2 linked regions of the Variovorax paradoxus genome follow. The main gene of each other region encodes a partner of the protein of the gene in region 2 in a complex. Links are inferred from orthologs where the notes say so. Each region holds a gene or a part of one and is shown on either strand. Other genes may lie near its edges. The genes, in order: smc and QFZ42_RS02800.

Region 1 (6,935 bases), 1.6 Mb from region 2 along the record:
GCAGTTGCTCTTCGGTCGCATCCATGATCGCGTCGAGCTTGCCGAAGTGCTTGGCCAGGTCTTTTGCGGTGCTTTCGCCCACATGCCGGATGCCAAGCCCGAACAGGAAGCGCGGCAGCGTGGTTTTCTTCGACGCTTCGAGCGCATCGACGAGGTTCTTGGCCGACTTCTCGGCCATGCGGTCCAGGCCCGCCAAGGTGGTGAAGCCGAGCTTGTAGAGGTCGGGCAAGGTGCGGATCAGATTCGCATCGACCAATTGCTCGACCAGCTTGTCGCCCAGGCCGTCGACTTCGACCGCGCGCCGCGCTGCAAAGTGCAGGATGGCTTCCTTGCGCTGCGCCGCGCAGAACAGCCCGCCGGTGCAGCGGTAGTCCACCTCGTCTTCTTCGCGCAGCGCTTCCGATCCGCAGACGGGACACTGGCGTGGCATGGTGAACAGCGGCCCGCGCTCGGTGTCGGGCTTGGCCAGGCTCTCGGGCACCACGCCGACCACTTCGGGAATCACGTCGCCGGCGCGGCGCACGATGACCTTGTCGCCCACGCGCACATCCTTGCGGCGGGCTTCGTCTTCGTTGTGCAGCGTGGCGTTGGTCACGGTGACGCCGCCGACAAACACCGGCGCAAGCTTGGCCACCGGCGTGAGCTTGCCGGTGCGGCCCACCTGCACCTCGATGCCGAGCACCTCGGTGAATTGCTCCTGCGCAGGGTACTTGTGCGCCACCGCCCAGCGCGGCTCGCGCGAAACGAAACCGAGCTGCCGCTGCAACTCGATGCTGTCGACCTTGTAGACCACGCCGTCGATGTCGTAGGGCAAGGCGTCGCGCTGGCGACCGATGTTCTCGTGGAAAGCGATCAACTCGATCGCGCCCTTTGCGCGCGCAGTTTGCGTGGCAACCGGAAATCCCCACGCGTGGAACTGCTGCAGCCAATCGAACTGGGTCGGAAAGTCGGGTCCGCCTTCGCTCGCCGGCGTGACCTCGCCGAGGCCGTAGGCAAAAAAGCTCAGCGGGCGCGCCGCGGCAATCGCCGGGTCGAGTTGGCGCACCGCGCCGGCCGCTGCATTGCGCGGGTTGACGAACACCTTCTCGTTCTTCTGGCCGGCCGCGATCTTCTCGCGCTGGCGCTCGTTGAGTGCGTCGAAGTCTGCCCGCTTCATGTAGACCTCGCCGCGCACTTCGACCACGGGCGGCGCCTTGCCTTTGAGCCGCAGCGGAATATCGCGCACCGTGCGGATGTTCTGCGTGACCTCTTCCCCCACCTCACCGTCGCCGCGCGTGGCGGCCTGCACCAGCACGCCGTTCTCGTAGCGCAGATTCATGGCCAAGCCGTCGAACTTGAGCTCGCAGACGTACTCGACTTGCGGCCCGTCTTCGGCCAGGCCGAGCTCCTTGCGCACGCGCGCGTCGAAGGCGCTGGCGCCGCCGGGCGTGATGTCGGTCTCGGTGCGGATCGACAGCATCGGCACCTTGTGGCGCACCTTGACGAAGCCGTCGAGCACTTTGCCGCCCACGCGCTGCGTGGGTGAATCGGGCGTGCGGAGATCGGGGAACTCGGCCTCTATGGCCTGCAGCCGCTGAAACAGCTTGTCGTACTCGGCGTCAGGCAGCTCCGGCGCGTCGAGCACGTAATAGAGATGGGAGTGCTTGTGGAGCAGTTCGCTCAGTGCGGCGGCTTCGCGTGCCGCTTCGTCGCGCGTTGTCATGGTGTCTCCCGAAGAAATCGGACTAGCTGAAGAGGCGACGCGCCAGCGGCGAACCGGCGGCCAGGTCGCGCGATTCGAGCGTGTCGTAGAGCTGCTCGAGGTCGGCGCCGATCACATCCATGGTTTCTTCGCGCAGCAGCTGTCCGTCGCTGTCGGTCACCACGCCGTCCATCTCGCGCGCCAGCGTGGCGGCGGCTTCGCGCATGCGGCTGAACGGCTGCTCGGCGCGATCGACCTGCGGCACGTCCAGGCTCAGGCTGAGTTCACGGATGGCCGATTGCGCGGGATCGTCGGCCAGCGCCGCCTGGGTGTCGAACGAGAGCCCGAGGATCGGCGGCAGTCCCGCTTCGCTGGTCGGCAGCACCATGCGGCCCGGAATGATGCCGGCCACGAAGCCCAGCCGGGCCGCGTTCTGCTGCACGTAGCCGGGGCTCCAGGCCGCGTGCAGCGCGCGCAGCACAAAGCCCAGCTGGGCATCGTGCGCGCTGGCGAACTGGTCGAGTTCGCGGGCGCGCGCCACTTCGTCGAGCATCTCGGGAAATTCGAGCGCGCCGTTGACGGCATCCGCAAAAGCCTGCGCCTTCACGACGAACTCGGAATACTCGATCTCGTTGAGCGCGCCGGTGCGGTTGGCCAGTTGCACGCCCACCTGGAACGCGCTGTAGCGCTGGCCCGGCACAGGCGGCTCCCACTGGCCGGTGTGCTCGTTCAAGCCTTCGATGGCCACGGGCTTGCTGCCCGCGCGGCGGGTCGACGGCATGGCCGCAATCGCCGCGTCGCCCGAGGCCAGCCCGTCCAGCGAGACCGGTGCAATCACGTCGATGAGCGGATCGAGCCCGCCGCGCCGTTCGGCGGTCGGCAATGGACTGGCGCCGGGCGCCGGCAGATCGGGATCGAACAGGGGCTCGTGGCGTTCATGGCCCGGCGCCGTCTGATGCGGGTCGACGTGCAGCATCGGCTCCGCACCGTCGGCCAAGGAAGACGGCGAACGGTCGGCATTCGAAAAATCGCCGCCGGCCGCATCGGGCTGCCGCGGCGCATTGCGGCGCGAGGTGACGGTGTTGTAGGCCACGACGGCCGCGAGAACGAGGCCGCCGAGGATGGCCAGGGCGAGAGTGAGATTGCTCATGCGCTGCTCGGCTTACGCAGCTTCGACCATGGAGGCGGCCGCTTCCATGTCGACCGCGACGATGCGCGAGACGCCCTGCTCCTGCATGGTGACGCCGATCAGCTGTTCGGCCATTTCCATGGCGATCTTGTTGTGGCTGATGAAGAGGAACTGGGTTTCGCGGCTCATGGCGGTCACGAGTTTGGCATAGCGTTCGGTGTTGGCGTCGTCCAGCGGCGCGTCGACCTCGTCGAGCAGACAGAAAGGCGCAGGGTTGAGCTGGAAGATCGCGAACACCAGCGCGATGGCGGTGAGCGCCTTCTCGCCGCCCGAAAGCAGGTGAATGGTCTGGTTCTTCTTGCCGGGCGGTTGCGCCAGCACCTGCACGCCCGCGTCGAGGATTTCGTCGCCCGTCATCACGAGCCGCGCATTGCCGCCACCGAAGAGCTCGGGGAACATGCGGCTGAAGTGCTCGTTGACGATCTTGAACGTGCCGCCAAGAAGTTCGCGCGTTTCGCCGTCGATCTTGCGGATGGCATCTTCGAGCGTGCCGATGGCCTCGTTCAGGTCGGCCGACTGCGCATCGAGAAAAGTCTTGCGCTCGCTGGCGATGGCGAGTTCGTCGAGCGCGGCCAGATTGACGGCGCCCAGTGCGACCACTTCGCGGTTCAGGCGGTCGATTTCGCTTTGCAGGCCCGTGAGGCGCACCTTGTCGGTTTCGATCGACTGGGCAATGGCCTCGAGGTCGGCACCGGCATCGTCGAGCAGCTGCTGGTACTGCTCGACGCCCAAGCGTGCGGCCTGTTCCTTGAGCTGGAATTCGGTGATGCGCTGGCGCAGCGGATCGAGCTCGCGCTCGAGCTGCAAGCGGCGCTCGTCGCTGGCGCGCAGCTTCAGCGTGAGGTCGTCGTATTGGCTGCGCGCCGCGCCCAGGGCGGTTTCGCGTTCGAGCTTGAGTGCCAATGCATCCTGCAGCCCGGCTTGGGCTGCGGCATCGGACAAGCGGCCAAGCTCGGTTCTGGCGCGCTCGTCTTCGTCGGTCAACGCCACCACCTGCTGCGACGCGGTTTCGATGGCCCGGTTCAACTCGCCGCGACGGGCTTCGAGCGTGCGCTGCGAGAACGTGGCTTCCTGCGCCTGCCGCTCGAGGCTGCGGTGCTGCTCGCGGCTGGCGGTCAATGCACGGCCGGCCTCGATCACGCGTTCGTCGAGCTGCGCGTGGCGCTCCTGGCTGTCGGCAAGCTGCATGTCGAGCTCTTCGAAGCGGCCTTCGGCGGCCATGCGCTTTTCCTGCAGTTCCTCGAGCTGCGCATCGACCTCGGCCAGGTCGCCGGCCAATTGCTCGCTGCGCGCGCGGGTCTGCTCGGCCAACTGCGTCATGCGCAGCGTTTCGACCTGCAATTCATGCGCGCGGGATTGCGTCTCCGCCGCTTCGCGGCGTGCCGCCACAAGGCGCTGCGCGGCGTCGGCGTAGGCCGCCTCGGCACGGACCAGCGCGGTGCGCGCTTCTTCGCTGATGAGCGTCTGGGCGCGCAATTGGCGCTCGAGGTTTTCCATTTCCTGCTGGCGCGCCAACAGGCCGGCCTGCTCGGAATCGGGGGCGTAGAAATTCACGCTGTGCGAGAACACGGCATGGCCGCTCTGCACGTAGATGACTTCGCCCGGCTTCAGTGTTGCGCGCTGCGCAAGGGCTTCTTCGAAACTCTGGGCCGTGTAGCAGCCGTGGAGCCAATCGGTCAGCAGGGCTTGCAAGCCCGCATCGTTCAGGCGCAGCAGGCTCGACAGGCGGGGCAGCGTGCCGGTGTCTTGCGAAACCCCGGCCGCAGGCGGGCTGTAGAACGCCAGCTTGGCAGGCGGCGCGTCGTTGCCGAAGGCGCGCACCATGTCGAGCCGGCTGACTTCGAGCGCCCCCAGGCGCTCGCGCAGCGCCGATTCGAGCGCGTTTTCCCAGCCCTGCTCGATATGAATGCGGCTCCACAGGCCCTGCATGCCTTCGAGGCCGTGCTTGGCGAGCCAGGGCGCGAGCTTGCCGTCGGTCTTGACCTTTTCCTGCAAGGCGCGCAGCGCTTCGAGCCGCGCCGAAAGCTCGGCGTGCCGGGCGCTCTCGGTATTGACGGCCTGCTGCTTTGTCCGGCGGTCGTCGTCGAGCTGCGGCACCGATTCCTGCAGTTCGTGCAGGCGGGCGTCGGCTTCGCTGGCGGCGTCCTGAGCGGCCGCATGCTCTTCCTGCATCGACTGCAGTCGCGCTTCGTCGGGTGCGGCCAGCGCGTTCTGATCGGCACGCAGGCGTTCGCCGCGCTGCGTGAGCTGCCGGCTCTGGTCTTCGATGTTGCGCTGGTCGGCGGCCAGCACCTGGATCTGCTGCTGAATCTGCACCACGGCGGCCCGCTGCGCATTGGCTTCGTCCTGGGCGCGCTGCTGCGCTTCTTCCAGTTCGGGCATGCGCGCGTCGTGCTCTTCGAGTTGCGCGGCCAGCATGACGGCCTGCTCTTCGGCATCGACGCCCTGGCCGGCCAGGGTTTCGATTTCTGCCTCGGCTTCTTCGCGGCGGCGGCCCCATTGGCCCATCTGCTCGCGCAATTGAACGAGCCGCTGCTCCACGCGCTGGCGTCCTTCGACCACGAAACGGATCTCGCCTTCGAGCCGGCCGACCTCGGCGCTGGCTTCGTAGAGCTTGCCCTGGGCCTGGTTGACCTGGTCGCCGGCCGCGTAGTGGGCTTGCCGCACGGTTTCGAGTTCGGCTTCGATGTGGCGCAGGTCGGCCGTGCGCGACTCGAGGTCGTTGATCGCCTTTTCGGAGTCGGTCTTGATCTTGGCCTGGTCGGCGTCGCTTTCGCTGCGCTTCAGGAACCACAGCTGGTGCTGCTTCTTCGTCGCGTCGCCCTGCAGCGTGTTGTAGCGCGCGGCCACCTCGGCCTGCTTCTCGAGCTTTTCGAGGTTCGCGTTCAGTTCGCGAAGAATGTCTTCGACGCGCGTGAGGTTCTCCCGCGTGTCGCCCAAGCGGTTCTCGGTTTCGCGCCGGCGCTCCTTGTACTTCGAGACGCCCGCCGCCTCTTCGAGGAACAAGCGCAGTTCCTCGGGCTTGGATTCGATGATCCGGCTGATCGTGCCCTGCCCGATGATGGCGTAGGCGCGCGGTCCGAGGCCCGTGCCCAGGAACACGTCCTGCACGTCGCGGCGGCGCACCGGCTGGTTGTTGATGTAGTAGCTGCTGGTGCCGTCGCGCGTGAGCACGCGCCGCACGGCAATTTCGCCGAACTGGTTCCACTGGCCGCCCGCGCGGTGGTCGGCGTTGTCGAACACCAGTTCCACGCTCGAACGGCTGGCCTGCTTGCGCGTGGTCGTGCCGTTGAAGATCACGTCCTGCATCGACTCGCCGCGCAGCTCCGACGCGCGCGATTCGCCCAGCACCCAGCGCACCGCATCCATGATGTTCGACTTGCCACAACCGTTGGGCCCGACAACGCCGACCAGTTGGCCGGGCAGCAGGAAGTTGGTCGGTTCGGCGAACGACTTGAAGCCTGAAAGCTTGATGGAATTGAGACGCACGACTTGTCGGCCTGCCTTGGCATAGCGCCAAGGTATTGATTTGTAAGGAAAATTGCACGGGCCTGCCGCTTGAAGCAGGCCGCCGCCCCAGCCGTGGATGATAACGTCAGGGCATGAGCGAATCCCTGGTTTTACCCTTCACCGCGCGCCGCGGTTACCTGCTGGCCGGAGCGGCTTCCCTGCTGGGCCTCGGCGGTTGCGCGGCCGTGCGTTCCACCGAACGCGCCGAACCTTATGCCAACCAGGAATGGCTGCAATCCAGCGCCAACCGCATTGCCAACCTTTCCCTGCGCGACAACCTGCAATCGATCCGGCGCGTGCAAACCACGCTGTACCGGCGCAACCCGCGCGAATGGCGCAAATCCGCGGCAAGCATCGACGCGGCCATCCAGCGCACCTGGGATGCGGTGCTGACCGGCCCCGCCTTGCCCGAGTTGCGCGGCGCCACCGGCATTGATGCAATCCGCCTGGCGTTCGACGCCAGCCCCCAGGGCTACCAAGGCGACCGGGTTGCCGCGCTGGTTGTCGGCTGGGCTTCGATGCTCAAGCAGGCCAACGGCGACACCTGGGACCAGA
Region 2 (5,590 bases):
CGCCGATGAAGAAGCCGGGGCGGAAGTGGCCCTCGAGGATGTCGGCCAGCGCCGCGTCCGGGTGCACCTTGCAGGTCTGCGGCTCGGGGTAGAGCGCCTTTTCGTCGGGTGCGAACAGCACATCGCAGCCGGCCGCGCGCAGCTTCTCGCAGTCGCTGTCCCAGGTGCGCGGGTAGGTGTCGAAGTCTTCGTGCGGCAGAAACTGCAGGCGGTTGACGAAGATGCTCGCCACCGTGGCGTCGCCCAGCGGCTTGGCCTGCTTGATCAGCGCCAGGTGGCCGTCGTGCAGGTTGCCCATGGTGGGGACGAAGGCAGGGCGCTTGAAGGCGGCCAGGCGGTCGCGCAATTCGGCAATGGTGTGGGCGATGTACATGGTCTCTGTTCCTTGCCTACCAGGCGTGAAGTCGGTCGTCGGGAAAGCTGCCGTCTTTCACGGCCTGCACGTAGGCCTTGAGGGCGGGCAGTACGCCCGGCGCGTCGGCCATGAAGTTGCGCACGAACTTCGGCATCTTGCCGAGGTTGATGCCCAGCATGTCGTGCAACACCAGCACCTGGCCAGCGGTGCCCTTGCCCGCGCCGATGCCGATGGTGGCGCAGTGCTTCAGTTCGCCGGTGAGCTCGGTGGCCAGCGCGGCCGGCACCATCTCGAGCACCAGCATCGCGGCGCCCGCGTCCTGCAGCGCATGCGCCTGCTGCTTCAGGAGCGTGCCGGCTGCATCGCCCTTGCCCTGCACGCGGTACCCGCCCAGTGCATGCACGGTCTGCGGCGTGAGGCCCAGGTGCGCGCAGACCGGAATGCCGCGCTCGACCAGGAAGCGCACCGTCTCGGTGGTCCAGCCGCCGCCTTCGAGCTTGACCATGTGCGCGCCGGCCTGCATCAGCACCGTGGCGCTGCGCAATGCCTGTTCGCGCGACTCCTGGTAGCTGCCAAAGGGCAGGTCGGCAATCAGCCAGGCCGTGCCCTGCACGCGGCGCAGGCCCCGCGAGACGCTGTCGGTGTGATAGCGCATGGTGTCCAGGCTCACGCCCACCGTGCTGTTCAGGCCCTGGCAGACCATGCCGAGCGAATCGCCGACCAGGAGGCAATCGACGCCCGCCGCGTCGGCCATGGCTGCGAAGGTGGCGTCGTAGGCGGTGAGCATCGAGATCTTTTCGCCGCGCGCATGCATGTCGGCCAGGCGCGGCAGGCTCACGGGCTTGCGCGAGGCGAGCGGCGACGCCGGGGGCAGCGTGCCGTAGGGCGTGGCGGCCGCCGGAGTCTCGGAAGATGGGGTTGCGGTGGTGTTCGACATGGTTGGGTTTCTCCCTGCGGGCGTCGGTGGCCGGGCATCCTTGAGTGAATAAGAACCTGAAGGCGGGTGGGGCTGGCGGTCAGCGGGCCGGCGGCGCCAGTACCGTCGGCGTGGTGGGCTCGGCAAGCGAAGGATAGTCCCGGCTGAAGTGCAGCCCGCGGCTTTCGTGCCGGGCCTGCGCCGAGCGAACGATGAGTTCGGCCACCTGCACCAGGTTGCGCAGTTCCAGCAGGTCGCGCGTGACGTGGAAGTGGGCGTAGAACTCGTGGATCTCGGCCTGTAGCAGCGCAATGCGATGGCTCGCGCGCTCCAGCCGCTTGTTGGTGCGCACGATGCCCACGTAGTCCCACATGAAGCGGCGCAGCTCGTCCCAGTTGTGGGAGATGACCACGGCCTCGTCGGCATCGGTCACACGGCTGTCGTCCCAGGGCGGCAACGCGATGCCAGTGCGTCCCGGGGCCGCCGCAATCGCGCCGGCCGCGGCGCGCGCGAACACCATGCACTCGACCAGCGAGTTGCTCGCGAGCCGATTCGCGCCATGCAGGCCGGTGCAGGCGGTTTCGCCGATGGCGTAGAGGCCCGGCACGTCGGTGCGGCCCGCCAGATCGCTCAGCACGCCGCCGCAGGTGTAGTGCGCGGCCGGCACGACGGGGATGGGCTCCTGCGTGATGTCGATGCCCAGCTCGGCGCAGCGCGCGAGGATGTTGGGGAAGTGTTCCTTCAGGAACGCCGGGCTCTGGTGCGAAATGTCCAGGTAGACGCAGTCGAGCCCGTGCTTCTTCATTTCGAAGTCGATGGCGCGCGCCACCACGTCGCGCGGCGCGAGTTCCGCGCGTTCGTCGTGCGCCGGCATGAAGCGGGTGCCTCCCGCCGATTCCGGCAACTTGAGCAGCCCGCCTTCGCCGCGCACCGCCTCGCTGATCAGGAAAGATTTCGCGTGCGGGTGGTACAGGCAGGTGGGGTGGAACTGGATGAACTCCATGTTCGACACCCGGCAACCTGCGCGCCAGGCCGCCGCGATGCCGTCACCCGTGGCGGTGTCGGGGTTGGTCGTGTAGAGGTAGACCTTGCCCGCGCCGCCCGTTGCCAGGATGGTGTGTGGGGCACGGAAGCTCAGCACCTCGTCGGTTTTGTCGTCCAGCGCGTACAGGCCCAGGCAGGCCGGATCGTCCAGCCCCAGCTTGGGTCCGGTGATCAGGTCGACCAGCGTGTGGTGCTCGAACAGCGCGATGTTCGGCGTGCGGCGCACGCGCTCGATCAATGTCTGCTGCACGGCCGCGCCGGTGGCGTCGGTCACGTGCACGATGCGGCGCTGGCTGTGGCCGCCTTCGCGCGTCAGGTGCAGCTCGCCGTCGGCTTCGGAAGAAAAAGGCACGCCGAGTTCGCGCAGCCAGTCGATGGCTTCGGGCGCATGCTCGACGACGAAACGCGTGGCCTCGGGGTCGCAGAGCCCGGCGCCGGCCACCAGCGTGTCTTCCACGTGGGCGTCGAAGCTGTCGCCCGCCGCCAGCACGGCGGCAATGCCGCCCTGCGCCCAGGCGCTCGAGCCGTCGTTGAGCGCGCGCTTGGTCAGCACCGCCACGCGGTGCGTGGGCGCCAGGTGCAATGCCGCCGAGAGGCCTGCAAGGCCGCTGCCGACGATGAGAACGTCGAAGTCGCGCACGGCGGAATTCAAGGGCGAAAGCCGGTAAGTCAGGCCGGCGAGTACGCCAGGCGGACGTAGATGGGCGCGAAGGCCTCGGCCTGCGTGATGTCGATCAGCGTTTCCTTCGCGAGCTCGAGCATCGCGATGAAGGTGACGATCAGCACCGGCGCACCGCGCGACACGTCGAACAGCTTCTCGAACTCCACGAAGCGCTGCCCCTGCAGATGCCGCAGCACGATGCTCATGTGCTCGCGCACGTTGAGTTCCTCGCGCGAAATCTTGTGGTGCTGCACGAGCTTGGCGCGCTTCATGATGTCGGCCCACGCGTCGCGCAGCTCGACCACGTTCACGTCGGGGAAGCGAGGCTTGAGCGATTGCTCGATATAGACCTGCCCCTTCCAGAAGTCGCGCCCGTAGGTCGGCATGGCGCTGATGGAGGCGGCCTGCAGCTTGGTCTGCTCGTATTCGAGCAGCCGGCGCACCAGCTCCGCGCGCGGGTCTTCGGCTTCCTCGCCTTCCGCCACCTTCTTGGGCGGCAGCAGCATGCGAGACTTGATCTCGATCAGCATCGCGGCCATCAGCAGGTACTCGGCCGCGAGTTCCAGGTTGGTCTGGCGGATCTCGTCGACGTAGCTCAGGTACTGCCGCGTGAGCCCCGCCATCGGGATGTCGAGGATGTTGAAGTTCTGCTTCCGGATGAGGTAGAGCAGCAGGTCCAGCGGGCCTTCGAAGGCCTCGAGAAAGACCTGCAGCGCCTCGGGCGGGATGTACAGGTCCTTCGGCATCGCGAACAACGGCTCGCCATACAGTCTGGCGAGCGCGACCTGGTCGACCACCTCGGGCATGCTGGCCACGAGCGTGCCGTTGTCCTCGCTGTCCTTCATCGGGCGCTTGCTATCGTTTCAATAGCTGCGGGCGCGATGGGGACGAGCGACGGATGCCGGAAGGGCACCATTACTTGCTTTGGGTCTGGTAGACGTACGGCTGCTGCGGTACGCGGGCTTCGCTGTATTCCTCGAGCAGGCTGCGGTCGAGGTGTTTGTCCCAAAGCAGGGCCCGGCCGGCGCGCTGTTCGGCTTCCAGCGTCGGCTTCTTTTCTTTCATCTCCTCGATGAAGCTGGTGATCTCGGAGGTGTAGTGGGGGCGGCGGAAGATGGACATAGACTGGACCTTTGTAGCGCGAATTTTACCGGGGATGGAATGAAGCGACGACAACAGTGGCAGATCGGCATGGCAACGGCGTTATTGGCGGCGGTGATGGGGCTTTCTGGATGCGATCCGCAGCGCATTGGCGAGCTGGAGGAAGGCGTCTCGACCGAGGCCGACGTGCGCGCCAAATTCGGCCAGCCCGAGAACATCTGGGACGCGCCCAACGGCCGCGTGTTCGAGTACAACCGCCAGCCCCAAGGCCAGAAGAACTACATGATCACCATCGGTGCCGACGGCAAGATGAGCGCGCTGCGCCAGGTGCTCACGCCCGAGAACTTCGCCAGGGTGCAGCCCGGCATGATGATGGAAGACCTGCGCAAGCTGCTCGGCAAGCCCGCGAAGGTCACGCCCTACGTGCTCAAGCGCGAAACCGAGTGGGAGTGGCGCTGGGTGCAGCCGCCGAATTCGCCCATGGTGTTCACCGCCACGCTGAACGACGACCAGCGCGTGGTGCGCAGCGGCTCTTCGCCGGACCGGGCCACCGAGGCGAACTAGGGCCCGGAGGGTTCCTGGCCTTCCGCCGCATGCGGCCGGCCGCTCGTCAGCTCATCGGCAAACCCCGAGCGAACGATCACCTCGAGCGGCTGTGGCTGCAGCGACTCCAGGCGCAGCAGCCCGTCGCGCGCCAGCACCGCACGGTGCAGCTGACGCAGCGCGTCGACGCCGGTGGCGTCCAGGTAGATCAGGTGCGTGGCGTCGAGCACCAGCGTCATGCCGCGCGGCGCGCTTTCGGCCGCGTTCACCGCTTCGTCCAGCTTGGCCGCCGCCCCGAAGAACAGCGCCCCGTAGAGCCGGTAGGTGAGCACCGGCGGCTGCATGGTGACCAGTTCGACGCTGAAAAGCCCGCTCATGCGGCGGATGAAGAGGGCGCAGGCGAGCACGATGCCCACCTGCACCGCCACCGTCAGGTCGAACACGACCGTGAGAAAGAAGGTGCCGAGCATCAGCAGCCGGTAATGGCGGCTGAAGTGCCGCAGCTGCCCCGGGGTGAACTCGCGCCATTCGCCCATGTTCAGGCCCACGAACACGAGAATGCCCGCCAGCACCGCGAGCGGCACATGGCGCGCGAGCGGCGCAGCCAGCAGCACCACGATCAGCAGCGTGAGCGCATGCACGATGCCCGCAATCGGCGAGTTGCCGCCGGAGCGGATGTTGGTCACGGTGCGCGCGATGGTGCCGGTGGCCGGCATGCCGCCGAAGAACGGCGCCACCAGGTTGGCGATGCCTTGCGCCATCAGCTCCTGGTTCGGGTCGTGGCGCGGCTGGCCGCTGAGCTGGTCGGCCACGCGGGCGCACAGCAGCGACTCGATGGCGCCGAGCAGCGCGATGGTCAGCGTCGGCGTGACCAGCTGCTTGACCGTTTCCCACGAGAAATCGGGCAGCGCGAAGGTCGGCAAGCCATCGGGAATGCCGCCGAAGCGCGTGCCGATGGTTTCCACCGGCA

What was found.
Region 1: the proteins of QFZ42_RS02800 (region 2) and smc are in contact, whole or in part, in a crystal structure (PDB 3ZGX), measured with the Bacillus subtilis proteins. The link is inferred for Variovorax paradoxus from one-to-one orthologs.

Annotation. Positions count from the first base shown.
Region 1 is NZ_JAUSXG010000001.1:2,230,721-2,237,655, reverse strand. What follows is about bases 2,644-6,754. They hold smc (chromosome segregation protein SMC), read right to left. Parts: upstream 6,360-6,754; coding sequence 2,844-6,359; downstream 2,644-2,843. Other genes in these bases: QFZ42_RS10460 (hypothetical protein), read left to right, coding at 6,473-6,754; QFZ42_RS10470 (cell division protein ZipA C-terminal FtsZ-binding domain-containing protein), read right to left, coding at 2,644-2,831. Also shown: NAD-dependent DNA ligase LigA, read right to left, coding at 1-1,702; more of QFZ42_RS10470, read right to left, coding at 1,725-2,643; more of QFZ42_RS10460, read left to right, coding at 6,755-6,935. UniProt on the Bacillus subtilis protein: Required for chromosome condensation and partitioning.
Region 2 is NZ_JAUSXG010000001.1:584,307-589,896, forward strand. What follows is about bases 1,904-4,669. They hold QFZ42_RS02800 (segregation and condensation protein A), read right to left. Parts: upstream 3,822-4,669; coding sequence 2,985-3,821; downstream 1,904-2,984. Other genes in these bases: nadB (L-aspartate oxidase), read right to left, coding at 1,904-2,955; QFZ42_RS02805 (DUF3460 family protein), read right to left, coding at 3,892-4,098; QFZ42_RS02810 (outer membrane protein assembly factor BamE), read left to right, coding at 4,168-4,641; QFZ42_RS02815 (SulP family inorganic anion transporter), read right to left, coding at 4,638-4,669. In the rest of the region: panC (pantoate--beta-alanine ligase), read right to left, coding at 1-373; panB (3-methyl-2-oxobutanoate hydroxymethyltransferase), read right to left, coding at 390-1,292; more of nadB, read right to left, coding at 1,372-1,903; more of QFZ42_RS02815, read right to left, coding at 4,670-5,590. UniProt on the Bacillus subtilis protein: Participates in chromosomal partition during cell division. May act via the formation of a condensin-like complex containing Smc and ScpB that pull DNA away from mid-cell into both cell halves.